Regions from separate parts of the Curtobacterium sp. RM9 genome, predicted to be linked through region 1. Evidence: predicted binding sites of a transcription regulator. Region 1 holds the regulator's gene; the other holds the start of a gene.
The links. The regulator HspR, encoded in region 1, represses chaperone genes until heat shock. The targets are predictions, from matches to a motif close to AAGTTGAGTCNNNNNGACTCAACTT.

Region 1 (5,765 bases):
TGGAACGGCGGGTTGCACAGCACGAGTTGCGCAGAGCCCTCGGCGAGTTCATCGCCGGCGTCGGTGCGGACGACCTGGACGCGGTCCGCCACTCCGTTCGCCACGGCAGTCGCCCGTGTCGATGCAACGGCCATGGCCGACACATCCGTCGCGACGACCTTGATCCTTGGTCGACGTCTCGCGATCGCAGTTGCGATGACCCCGTTGCCGCAGCCGAGGTCCACCGCCGTCCGAGCCGTCGGGACGGCGAGGTCCATCGCCTCGAGCAGCACCCGCGTGCCCTGGTCGAGCGAGGTGCCAGCGAACACCCCGCCGTGCGCGACGAGGGTCATCCCGAGCTCGTCGACGTGCACGGATCGCGGCCACGGGTTCATGGTGTCTGCCCGTACGGCTGCCGCCCGATGTGGATCCTGGGCGATGAGCAGACGTGACTTGCCGCGCCCGCGCGACGCCGTGACCTCGCCGAAGTACCGCCGGAGCACGTCGTTCTGCGACAGGTTCATGTGCTTCGACACCCCGCCGCAGAGCAGCACCACGTCCGGAGCGGCCCATCGTGCGATGGCACGTGCGACCTCGTCGAGTCGGTCGTTCGACTTCGAGAGCCGCAGCAGCACGAGGCGGACGTCGCGGAAAGCGCCCTCGAACGAGTCCGGGTGGTGGAAGCCACGTCGCCCGAAGGTCCCGGCGTTGGCCTCGAGCGCACGCACGCCGACGAGGGAATCCTGCACGACTCGCACGTCCGACGCCCCGTGCACCGTGATCGCGCCGAGGGTGAGGACGCCGTACCGGTCGTCGACCACCGCGACGTCACCTGGCTGCCGGAGCGCGTCCCCGTGGACGTGCGGCGCCTCGTCGAGGATGAAGCGGTCGGTGCCGTCGATCGCGATCAAGTCCGGCGCGTCGGCGACGCGGCGCCGGAAGAGATCGGCGAAGTCGATGGCGGGCATCCGCTCAGGCTAGCCGCTCGTACTCGGACCGTCGTAGGCATCGCGTTCGGAAGCGTCTCAGGCGTTCCTGGCGAGTATTTCAGATGTGAGCGCAGGGGAATCGAGCGCTCCACTCCGCACACATCGAAGGAACCCCGTATGAAACGACCCACTCGTGTCCTGACCGCATCCGGCGTGGCCGCCGCGACGTTCATCGCCGGCCTCGGACTCACCGGGGGAAGCGCCTTCGCCAGCCCGTCGGCGGCAGCGCCGCATGCCTCCGCTCCCACCGCATCGACCTCGACGGCCTCCACGATCACGACGACCGTGCCGGACACGATCGCTGGCACGACCTCCGGCTGGTCCACCTTCACCCTCGGCGTCAACACCCGCGGCAGGGCCACCGTCACCGCCCCGACCGTTACCCGCATCGCCGAGGTGAAGGTCGCCGGCACTGGCGCGCCGGTCCCGTTCACGATCTCCGACGACGGCCGCACCGCCGTCAACGACGACGACAACGCCTTCAACTCGTCCTGGCGCCGCATCCTCGTCCGGCTCGCCGTCGACGCCACCGCCACCGCCGGCACCACCCTCGACGACGGGTCGATCGCCATCGCGAAGAACGGCGCAACCCTCGCCGAGGGCACCCTCGCCGTCCACGTCGGCGCGCCGTCCGCGATCACGACGAGCGTGCCCGACACCGACGCCGGCACCACGTCCGGCTGGTCCACCTTCATCCTCGGCCAGAACGTCCGCGGCAAGGCCACCGTCACCGCCCCGACCGGTACCCGCATCGCCGAGGTGAAGGTCGCCGGCACTGGCGCGACGGTCCCGTTCACGATCTCCGACGACGGCCGCACCGCCGTCAACGACGACGACAACGCCTTCAACTCGTCCTGGCGCCGCATCCTCGTCCGGCTCGCCGTCGACGCCACCGCCACCGCCGGCACCACCCTCGACGACGGCTCCATCACCATCACCAAGAACGGCGCCGTCCTCGCCGAGGGCACCCTCGCCGTCCGCGTCACCGGCTCTGCCGTCGTCCCGGTGACGGCGACCGCCGCGTTCGACCAGGGCGACCCGCTTGCGCCGGCGACCGTCCGCGGCACCGGCACCGACGGCGCCGAGGTCGTCGTCCGCAACGGCGCCGGGGACGAGGTCGGGCGCGCTGAGGTGCATGACGGCGTCTACAGTGTGCCCGTGGCGCCGGAGCACGCGACCCCGGGTGTGAACACGTTCACCGTGGAGCAGGCCGTCGCGGGCGGTGCGACAACGACGGCGTCCACGACGCTCGACTACGGTGCGGCTGCGGCCCCGGCGATCACCTCCCCGGCGGACGGCGCAGAGTCGAAGGACCGGACGATCACGTTCACCGGTACCGGCGCCGCCGGCGCCCGCGTGCAGCTCGGCGACGACGACGGAGCGCTCTCCGAGGTCGCCACGGTGAACGGGGAGGGCCGCTGGACCCTCGAGACGAACCGCATGCTCCTTCCCGCGGAACACCGTGTCCGTGCCGTCCAGACCAGCAAGGGCGGCCTCACCACCGACACCGACGTGACCGTCGATCAGAAGCTCCTCTGGGGCGGCATCCTCTCGCCGAACACCGTGCACGAGGCACGTCCGGAGGTCCACGGCATCGCCACGGCCGGCGCCACGGTGGAGTTCCGGGACGACCAGGGCAACGTCTACGGCACCACGACGGTCGGCCAGGACTACGAGTTCCGGCTGCGCTTCACCCGCGACCTCAAGGTCGGATTCACGCAGCTGGTCCTCGTGCAGCACCTCAACGGTGCGTCGACCTTCGACCTCGTCTCCATGACGTACGAGCCGGGCGCTGAGCCCGGTCCTGGCGACGCACCCGCCGAGAGCGAGATCGTGGCGACCTCCCCGATGAGCGGGTCGACGGTGCCGAGCACGCCCCGATCGATCGCCGGCACAGCGCCGGCAGGTTCGACCGTTGCCCTGGTGCGCGGTCCGGAGCTCCTCGGCACCGGTCTCACGAACGCCGAAGACTGCTTCAAGATCTACGTGTTCGGCGACCTCCAGGAAGGTCGCAACGACATGCAGCTCGTTGTCACGACCCCCGACGGTGAGACGTTCCGGCAGGACTACACACTCACCCTCGATCGCTGACCAGCAGCGGACACGACGAAGCCCCCACGACTCCGTGAGTCGTGGGGGCTTCGTCGCTCGCGGCTCAGCGGGGGCCGCGGTAGAGCACGATCTGCGTGTTCCGCTGCGGCCGCGACCCCGCCTTGAGCGAGATGGCCGCACCGGTCGTCGTGGCGGCGAACACGCGCGCGCCCGGACGGTTGATGAGCTGATCGGCCAGCGCGGTCTCGAGCTCGCTCACCCGGGAGCGCAGCGCGCGGTTCTCGTTCTCGAGTTCCAGCACACGCCGGACGCCCTCGAGCGACACACCCTCGCTGCCGAGGCGCGCGATCTCACGCAGCTGCGCGACGTCGCGCATGGAGTAGCGGCGCGAACCGCCGCGGGTGCGCCCAGGCACGACCAGGCCGAGCCGGTCGTACTGCCGCAGTGTCTGCGGGTGCATCTCGGCGAGCTCAGCCGCCATCGCGATCGCGAAGACGGGCGAGTTCTCGTCCATGTCGGTCATCGAGCGCTCCTTCCGTCGTCCGCGTGGTCCTGGAACCAGTCTGGAGGAACGGTGCGGCTTCCTGACGGAGCCGCACCGTTCCTCCAGGCCGGTGTTGTTGCTGCAGCACGCGCAGCTAGCTGCGCGCCTTTGCGAGGAGGTCCTCGCGCGGGTCCTCGTCCGGAAGTGCGTCGCGCAGGGCCTCGACGGCCTCGCGCTGCTTGTCGGTGAGGTGTGACGGCACCGCGACCTGCACGGTCGCGAGCAGGTCGCCCGTCCCCGTCTTGGTGGTGACGCCACGGCCCTTGACGCGGAGGACGCGACCGGACGGCGTTCCCGGCGCGACCTTCAGCTTGACGGGCTCGCCGCCGAGGGTCGGCACCTGGATCGTCGCACCGAGCGCAGCCTCGACGAACGTCACGGGGACGTCCACACGGAGGTTCTGCCCGTCGCGTTCGAACACGGGGTGTTTCCGAACGGTGACCGTGACGACCAGGTCGCCCGCGTCGCCGCCGTCGGGCGAGGGCTCGCCGCGACCGCGCAGCCGGATCTTCTGCCCGTCTGCGACGCCCGCCGGGATCCGGACGTTGACCGGACGACCGTTGCCCTGCGACAGCTTCACGGTGTCGCCGGTGATGGCCGTGGTGAAGTCGAGGGTCGTCGATGCCGTGACGTCGCGACCCTTGGTCGGACCGCCGAAGCCGCGGAAGCCACCGGAGGGCTGGCCGAAGCCGCCACCAGCGCCCCCGCCGAACATGCCGCCGAGGATGTCCTCGAACCCGCCGCCACCACCCTGGCCGAAGCGGACGCGCTGTCCGCCACCGCCCTGATTGAACATGCCCCCGAAGACGTCCTCGAAGCCGCCCTGGGCACCCGGGCCACCCGCGGTGAAGCGGGCGCCCGAGCCCATGGCGCGGACCTGGTCGTACTCCTGGCGCTGTTCCTTGTCGGAAAGCACCGAGTACGCCTCGCTGATCTCCTTGAAGCGGGCCTCGGCGGCAGCGTCGCCCGGGTTGGAGTCCGGGTGGAACTGCCGCGCGAGCTTCCGGTAGGTCTTCTTCAGCTCAGCGTCGCTCGCCGTCTTGTCGACGCCGAGGACCTTGTAGAAGTCCTTGTCGAACCAGTCCTGACTGGCCATGAATCCCTACCTCCTCCCCGCGATCAGGCCGGGACCGCCACGGCGACCTTGGCCGCACGGAGCACGCGGTCACCGAGCTTGTAGCCCGGCTCGACGACGTCCGCCACGGTCTGGCCGGTGGCACCCGGGGTGGGCAGCTGCACGATCGCCTCGTGCACGTTCGGGTCGAAGGGCTCGCCCTTCTCGCCGATCTGCACGAGCTTGAACTTCTCGAAGCCGCCGCGGATCTTCTGCCCGATGACCTGCATGGGACCCTCGGCGAGGTCGCCGTGGGCCTCGGCACGGGTGAGGTCGTCGAGCGCCGGGAGCAGTGCCCGGACGACCTCGGCGATGACGGCGTCGCGATTCGCCTCACGGTCGCGCTCGACGCGCTTCCGGAAGTTCACCAGCTCGGCCTGCGCGCGGAGCATGTCGGCACGCATCTCGGCGACGAGGTCGCGGTCCGCGGTGGACAGCTTGTCCTCCTGGATGCCGCGAGCGGCGTCGGCGAGGAGCGCTTCGTCCTCCGGTGAGAGGTCGTTCGCTGCGTCGGCCGCGGCGGGGCCGTCCGTCGGGACTTCGACGTCCGGTCCCTCCGCTTCGATGAGGTCCTCGGGCTCGGCTGCGTTCGTGGCGTCACCCTCGACCTGGGGTTCGTCCTCGTTCGGCACGTTGTCCTTGGGGTCCGTCATCGTTACTTCTTGTCCTTGTCGTCCTCGTCGTCCACGACCTCGGCGTCGACGATGTCCTCGTCGTCCGCCGGCTGCTCACCGGCAGGCTGCTCGCCACCGGCCGCGGCGCCCGCGTCCTGCTGCGAGTAGATCGCCTGGCCGAGCTTGCCCTGCGACTCGTTGAGCTTGTCGAAGGCCGCCTTCACGGCGTCCTCGTCCTCGCCCGCGAGCGCCGACTTGAGGGAGTCGACGTCACCCTGCACCTCGGACTTGACGTCCGCGGGCAGCTTGTCGTCGTTCTCCTTGATGAGCTTCTCGATCGAGTAGACGAGCTGCTCGGCCTGGTTGCGACGCTCGTTGGCTTCGCGACGGGCCTTGTCCTCGGCCGCGTGCTCCTCGGCTTCGCGGACCATGCGCTCGATGTCCTCCTTCGGCAGCGAGGAGCCGCCGGAGAT
Region 2 (5,765 bases), 400 kb from region 1:
CGCTGGAAGGTTTTCACCTCCACCCGTCCGGCGGACCGCAGGGGCGCACGGGAGGCGCGGGGCGCCCTGGTCGGGACCGCCTGCGGTCCGTCAGGTGCCCGGGCGGAGCGCGGTGCGCCTCCAGGCCGCCGCGTCCGTCAGGCGCGCGCGGTCGCGTCCTCGTCGACGGTGTACTCGTCGACCGGAGCCGGCGCGCCGGCGGTCAGGGCGTCCGTGATCTGGTCGAGGCAGCGCGTGAGGACCGCGTTGTCCTCGGCGCTGAGCCGGTCCATGACCTCGACCACGGCCTCGTGGAAGCGGGCGTAGGACTCGTCGATCTTGCGGGCCGCCTGCACGGTGGGCTCGAGCACCTGCGCGCGGCGGTCGGTCGGGTGTGGAACCCGGACGAGGTCGCCCTTGGCGACGAGTCCGTCGACGATCTTCGTCACCGAGGCGTTCGACACCGTGAGCATGACCGCGAGGTCCTTCGGCCCCATCGACCGCCCGTCCCGGTGCGCCTGCAGCAGGTAACGGATCGCGAGGAACTCGTTCTTCGACAGACCGCTCTCGGTCCGGGCCTGCTCGAGCTGCTGCTCCTCGGCGTGCTGGAGCCGGAGGAGGGAGTCCACCGCGACCTTTGCGGCACGTGACCGCGGCTCGCGGGCGTAGAGGTGCATGTGCTCACGGCGGACGACGGTCAACGGCATGTGGTCGAGTGTGCTCTCTGACTGATGGGAACGGGCGTGCGGGGCGGTGGCTAGACCGTGGGGACCGTGAAGAAGTCGGCGTACGACGGCTCCACGCGACGCGAGAGGAGCGACGGGTCCTCGATGCGACGCTCGACGTAGGCGTCGATCACGGCGGGATCAGTGAGGCCGTGGCGGGTGTGCGACCCACCGAGTCGTGCCTGACGGGCCATCCCCGAGTACGTGCTGTGCATGACGATCCCGCCTTCCTGCTTCGTTGCGTCCCCTGCGGACGCTCGGACTATTTCACAACGTGAACGATCAGCGCAACGAACCTTTTGCGTTCTGTACGTTTCGCGTGGTCGGCCGCCCGGCAGGATGGGGAGCACCCCGACGACGAGGAGACTCCCCTGATGACCTACATCGCTGCCGACGACCGCTACGACGCCATGCCCTACCGGCGGACCGGCCGCTCCGGCCTGGACCTCCCGCTGCTCTCGCTCGGGTACTGGCACAACTTCGGCGACGACAAGCCGTTCGAGACGCAGCGGGCGATCAGCCGCCGGGCGTTCGACCTCGGCATCACGCACCACGACCTCGCGAACAACTACGGCCCGCCCTACGGCGCCGCCGAGGTGAACTTCGGCCGCCTCATGCGCGAGGACTTCCGGCCCTACCGCGACGAGATGGTCGTCTCGACGAAGGCCGGCTGGGACATGTGGCCCGGCCCGTACGGACAGGGCGGTGGCTCGCGGAAGTACGTGCTCGCCTCGCTCGACCAGTCCCTGCAGCGCACGGGCCTCGACTACGTGGACGTCTTCTACTCGCACCGACTCGACGCCTCGACCCCGCTCGAGGAGACCATGGGCGCGCTGCACACCGCCGTCCAGCAGGGCAAGGCGCTCTACGTCGGCATCTCGTCGTACGACGCCGAGCGCTCCCGCCAGGCCGCGGCGATCCTGCGCGACCTCGGCACCCCGCTGCTCATCCACCAGCCCTCGTACTCGATGCTGAACCGCTGGATCGAGACCGAGGGGCTCCTGGACGCCGCTGGCGAGGTCGGCTTCGGCGTCATCGGCTTCACCGCCCTGGCGCAGGGCCTGCTCACCGGACGGTACCTCGACGGTGTGCCGTCGGACTCGCGTGCCGCCGCGGGCAAGTCCCTCGACGCCGGGACCCTCACGGACGAGGTCGTCGAGCACCTCCGAGCGCTGAACGACATCGCGTCGGAGCGCGGGCAGAGCCTGGCGCAGCTCGCGCTCGCGTGGGCGCTGCGCGACGAGCGGGTGACGTCGCTCGTGATCGGGGCCTCGCGCGTGGAGCAGCTCGAGCAGAACGTGGCCGCGCTCGGCAACCTGACCTTCACGGACGACGAGCTGCGGCGCATCGACGAGCACTCGGTGGGGGTGCTGGACGTCGACCTGTGGTCCGGCGCACGGTCCGGTCAGGTGAGCTGAGCCCCGCCGATCGGACCGTGCCGTTCTCAGGGTCTTCTGAGCGGTTTTCTGGCACTCGTTGGGGTCGAGTGCCAGCCGCGGTGCTACAACAGAAGCAGTTGAGTCGAGGGGACTCAACGAGAACCACGAAGGAGTTGATTTCGATGACGATGAACTTCGACCCGTTCCGCGAGCTGGACCGTCTCGCGGGGTCCCTCCTCGGCGGCTCCGGCCCGCGGTCGATGCCGATGGACCTGTACCGCACGGGTGACCACTACGTCCTCGACGTCGACCTGCCCGGCATCGACCCGGGTTCGGTCGACATCGACGTGGACGGCTCCGTCCTGACGATCCGCGCCGAGCGGACCCTCGGTGCCCCCGAGGGCTCGCAGTGGCTCACGCGTGAGCGGCAGCCCGGATCGTTCGTCCGGCAGCTCACCCTCGGCGAGGGCCTCGACGCCGCGCGCATCACGGCGGCCTACGACAACGGCGTGCTGAGCATCACGATCCCGGTCAAGGAGTCCGCGAAGCCGCGCAAGATCGCGGTCGCGGTCGGCGGCGGATCAGAGCAGCTCGCGGTCGGCTCCGGCGCGACCGAGCACTGACGCCGGTGGCGGTCCTGCTGGTGGTCGGACGGAACGCCACACGGGCGGACACGAGCCGGTACGACACGAACACCTGACGGACACGACGAGGGCCCGGTGCAGCACGCACCGGGCCCTCGTCGTGTGGTCACTCCTTGTTGAGCTTGTCCTGCACGAGCCCGGCGGTCTTCTCGACGACGTTCGGGATCTCGGTCGTGCCGTAGAGCCGGACATCGGGGTGCGTGGGCGGCGGCATCGGCACCGAGGTGGTGGGGCCGTCGTGGTACGAGTACTCGCCCTTGCCGTCGAACGAGGGCCCGCTGGCCCAGGGCCCGTCGGCAGCGGCGGCGCCGTCGGAGAAGTTGAGGTACTGGTAGTTGACCTCCTGGTTCTCCTTCGACTGCGGGAAGTTGCTCGGCACCGGGAAGCCCTCGACGCCCTTCTCGCGCAGCTCGGCGGCGGCGGTAGCCCACATGTTCTGGTGCATGGTGTCGCGTGCGATGAGGAAGGACAGCAGGTCCCGCACGCCGTGGTCATCGGTCATGTGGTAGAGCCGGGCGGCCTGCACGCGGCCCTGCATCTCGGCGTTCTCGTTCGCCGTGAAGTCGGCGAGCAGGTTGCCCGATGCGGTGATGTACGAGCCCTGCCACGGGTTGCCGTTGCTGTCGACGGGGCGCGCGCCGGCACCGGCGACGATGGCGTGCTGCACGTCGGTCCCACCGACGATCGCGGCCACGGTGGGGTCGTCCTGCAGCGCGTCCTCGGTGATGCCGAGCGGGCTCTTCTCGAGCAGCTGCGCGATCATCGTCGCGAGCATCTCGACGTGGCCCATCTCCTCGGCACCGATGCCGAACACCATGTCCCGGTACTTGCCCGGGATGTGCATGTTCCACGCCTGGAACTGGTACTGCAGCGCGACGGAGATCTCGCCGTACTGGCCGCCGAGCACCTCCTGCAGCTTGCGGGCGTAGATCGCGTCGGGCTTGTCCGGGGTGGCCTTGAACTGGAGTTCCTGCTTGTGGAAGTACAAATCGTTCTCCTTGCGTTCGGTTCGGTCGGTCAGAGGATCGGGGTGCCGCCGGTGACCGCGATGCGCGCTCCCGAGACGTAGCTGCCGTCGTCGCTGGCGAGCAGCACGTACACGGGAGCGAGTTCCGCCGGCTGTCCGGCACGGCCGAGCGGCGACTGCGTGCCGAACTGCTCGACCTCCTCCGGCGGCATCGTCGAGGGGATGAGCGGCGTCCAGATCGGCCCCGGTGCCACGCTGTTCACCCGGATGCCGCGTTCGCCGAGCAGCTGTGCGAGGGCGGCGGAGAAGTTGGCCACACCCGCCTTCGTCACGTCGTAGGGCGCGAGGTTCGGCTTCGGGTTGTCGGAGTTCACCGAGCTGGAACCGATGATCGAGGCGCCCGGGCCGAGGTGCGGCAGGGCGGCCTTCACGAGGTGGAAGTAGGCGCTGAGGTTCGTGGCGAGGGTGTGGTCCCACTCCTCGTCGCTGATCTCCTCGATCGTCTCGTGGGTCATCTGGTACGCGGCGTTGTTCACGAGGACGTCGAGGCCGCCGAGCTGCTCGACCGCGGTGGCGATCACCGAACGGCAGTACGCCGGGTCGCTCACGTCACCGGGCAGGAGCACGGCCTTCCGGCCCGCCTCCTCGATCCAGCGCTTCGTGTCCTGCGCGTCGTCCTCCTCCTCGGGGAGGTAGCTGATCAGGACGTCGGCGCCCTCGCGGGCGAAGGCGATGGCCACGGCCTTGCCGATCCCGCTGTCACCACCCGTGATCACGGCCCGCTTGCCGGTGAGCTTGCCCGAGCCGTGGTACGACTCCTCGCCGTGGTCGGCGGTCGGTGTGAGCTCGCGGTCACTCCCCGGCGGCTGCTGCTGGTCCGTCATGGTGCCCCTCTCCAGATCGGTTGCTGCGTCGTCGCCGACGGTCGTCCGCGCGCACTGGGCGGCCGTCCGGAGTGGACGGATCACGCGGTCGTGGTGTCCGGATCACGCGGTCGTCGCGGGGCACGTCGGGCGTAGCGTCGGCTGCATGGACCTCGAACTCACGGGCCGCGTCGCCCTCGTCGTCGGCGGACAGGGCTACATCGGGTCGGCGGTCGCCCAGACCCTCGAGCGAGAGGGAGCGACGGTCGTGGTGGCCTCCCGACGTGCGGGCGACGACGACACCGGCGTCGCCATGGACACCGCCGACCAGGCATCGGTCGACACCGCGGTCCGGACCGTGCTCGACCGCCACGGGCGCATCGACGTCCTCGTGGTCACCGCCGCCCCGGCAGCGGGCACCCTCGACCCCGACAGGGCGTCGGACCCCGAGCAGGTCGCCGCCGCGATCGACGGCAAGGCGCTCGGGTTCCTCCGGGTCGCGAACGCCGTCCTCCCCGCCCAGCGGGACGCCGGGTACGGCCGCGTCGTCGTGGTCAGCGGGCAGAACGCCTACCTCTCCGGGAACATCACCGCGTCGCTCCGGAACGCCGCGGTGAGCGTCATCGCGAAGAACCTGGCGGACGAGGCCGCGGGTTCGGGCGTCACCGTGAACGTCGTCAACCCGGGCACCGTGACGGACGACCCCGCCGCCCAGGTGCAGCGCGGAGCCGGTGGCGAGTCCAGTCCGCAGCAGATCGCCGACCTGATCGCGTTCCTCGTCTCGCCGCTGTCGGCGGTGTCCGGCGAGTCGATCTCGATCGCGCACCGCGTGCTCGGCCAGATCACGACCTGACGCGCTTCACCCGCGCGGACGAGCGGGTTCGGCACTGCGCACGAAGCGGGACGAGGACGGTGTTCCGCAGGCTCGGAGCATGCACCGACCACCCCACCGCCCCCTCGTCCCCACCATCGTCGGCATCGCCGCCCTCACCACCGCGCTCGTCCTCGCCGGGTGCGCCGCCGGCACCGGCGGCACCTCCGGAGCCTCCGGGCACCGGACGTCGTGGGCGCACGGCTCGTCCGGCCAGGTCGCCGGCGTCACGGTGACCAGCGCGGACGGGTACGCGTCCGACAGCGCGCCGATCACCGAGAAGACGCGCCTCCCCGAGGTCGCGAACCTCGACCCGGGGCTGCGCCGCGCGGTGACC

Region 2: the regulator HspR is predicted to act here: its motif matches at 2,218-2,242, upstream of ACY3FI_RS00320 (Hsp20/alpha crystallin family protein).

What each region holds. Positions count from the first base shown of each region.
Region 1 is NZ_CM143271.1:471,213-476,977, forward strand. It holds gene ACY3FI_RS02310 (class I SAM-dependent methyltransferase) at 1-947, opposite strand, end outside; gene ACY3FI_RS02315 (autotransporter outer membrane beta-barrel domain-containing protein) at 1,086-3,059, shown strand; gene ACY3FI_RS02320 (heat shock protein transcriptional repressor HspR) at 3,124-3,534, opposite strand; gene ACY3FI_RS02325 (DnaJ C-terminal domain-containing protein) at 3,659-4,660, opposite strand; gene ACY3FI_RS02330 (nucleotide exchange factor GrpE) at 4,684-5,331, opposite strand; gene dnaK (molecular chaperone DnaK) at 5,334-5,765, opposite strand, start outside.
Region 2 is NZ_CM143271.1:67,841-73,605, reverse strand. It holds gene ACY3FI_RS00335 (MarR family winged helix-turn-helix transcriptional regulator) at 138-686, opposite strand; gene ACY3FI_RS00330 (hypothetical protein) at 737-919, opposite strand; gene mgrA (L-glyceraldehyde 3-phosphate reductase) at 1,079-2,122, shown strand; gene ACY3FI_RS00320 (Hsp20/alpha crystallin family protein) at 2,266-2,706, shown strand; gene ACY3FI_RS00315 (manganese catalase) at 2,834-3,715, opposite strand; gene ACY3FI_RS00310 (SDR family oxidoreductase) at 3,745-4,578, opposite strand; gene ACY3FI_RS00305 (SDR family NAD(P)-dependent oxidoreductase) at 4,724-5,410, shown strand; gene ACY3FI_RS00300 (M15 family metallopeptidase) at 5,490-5,765, shown strand, end outside.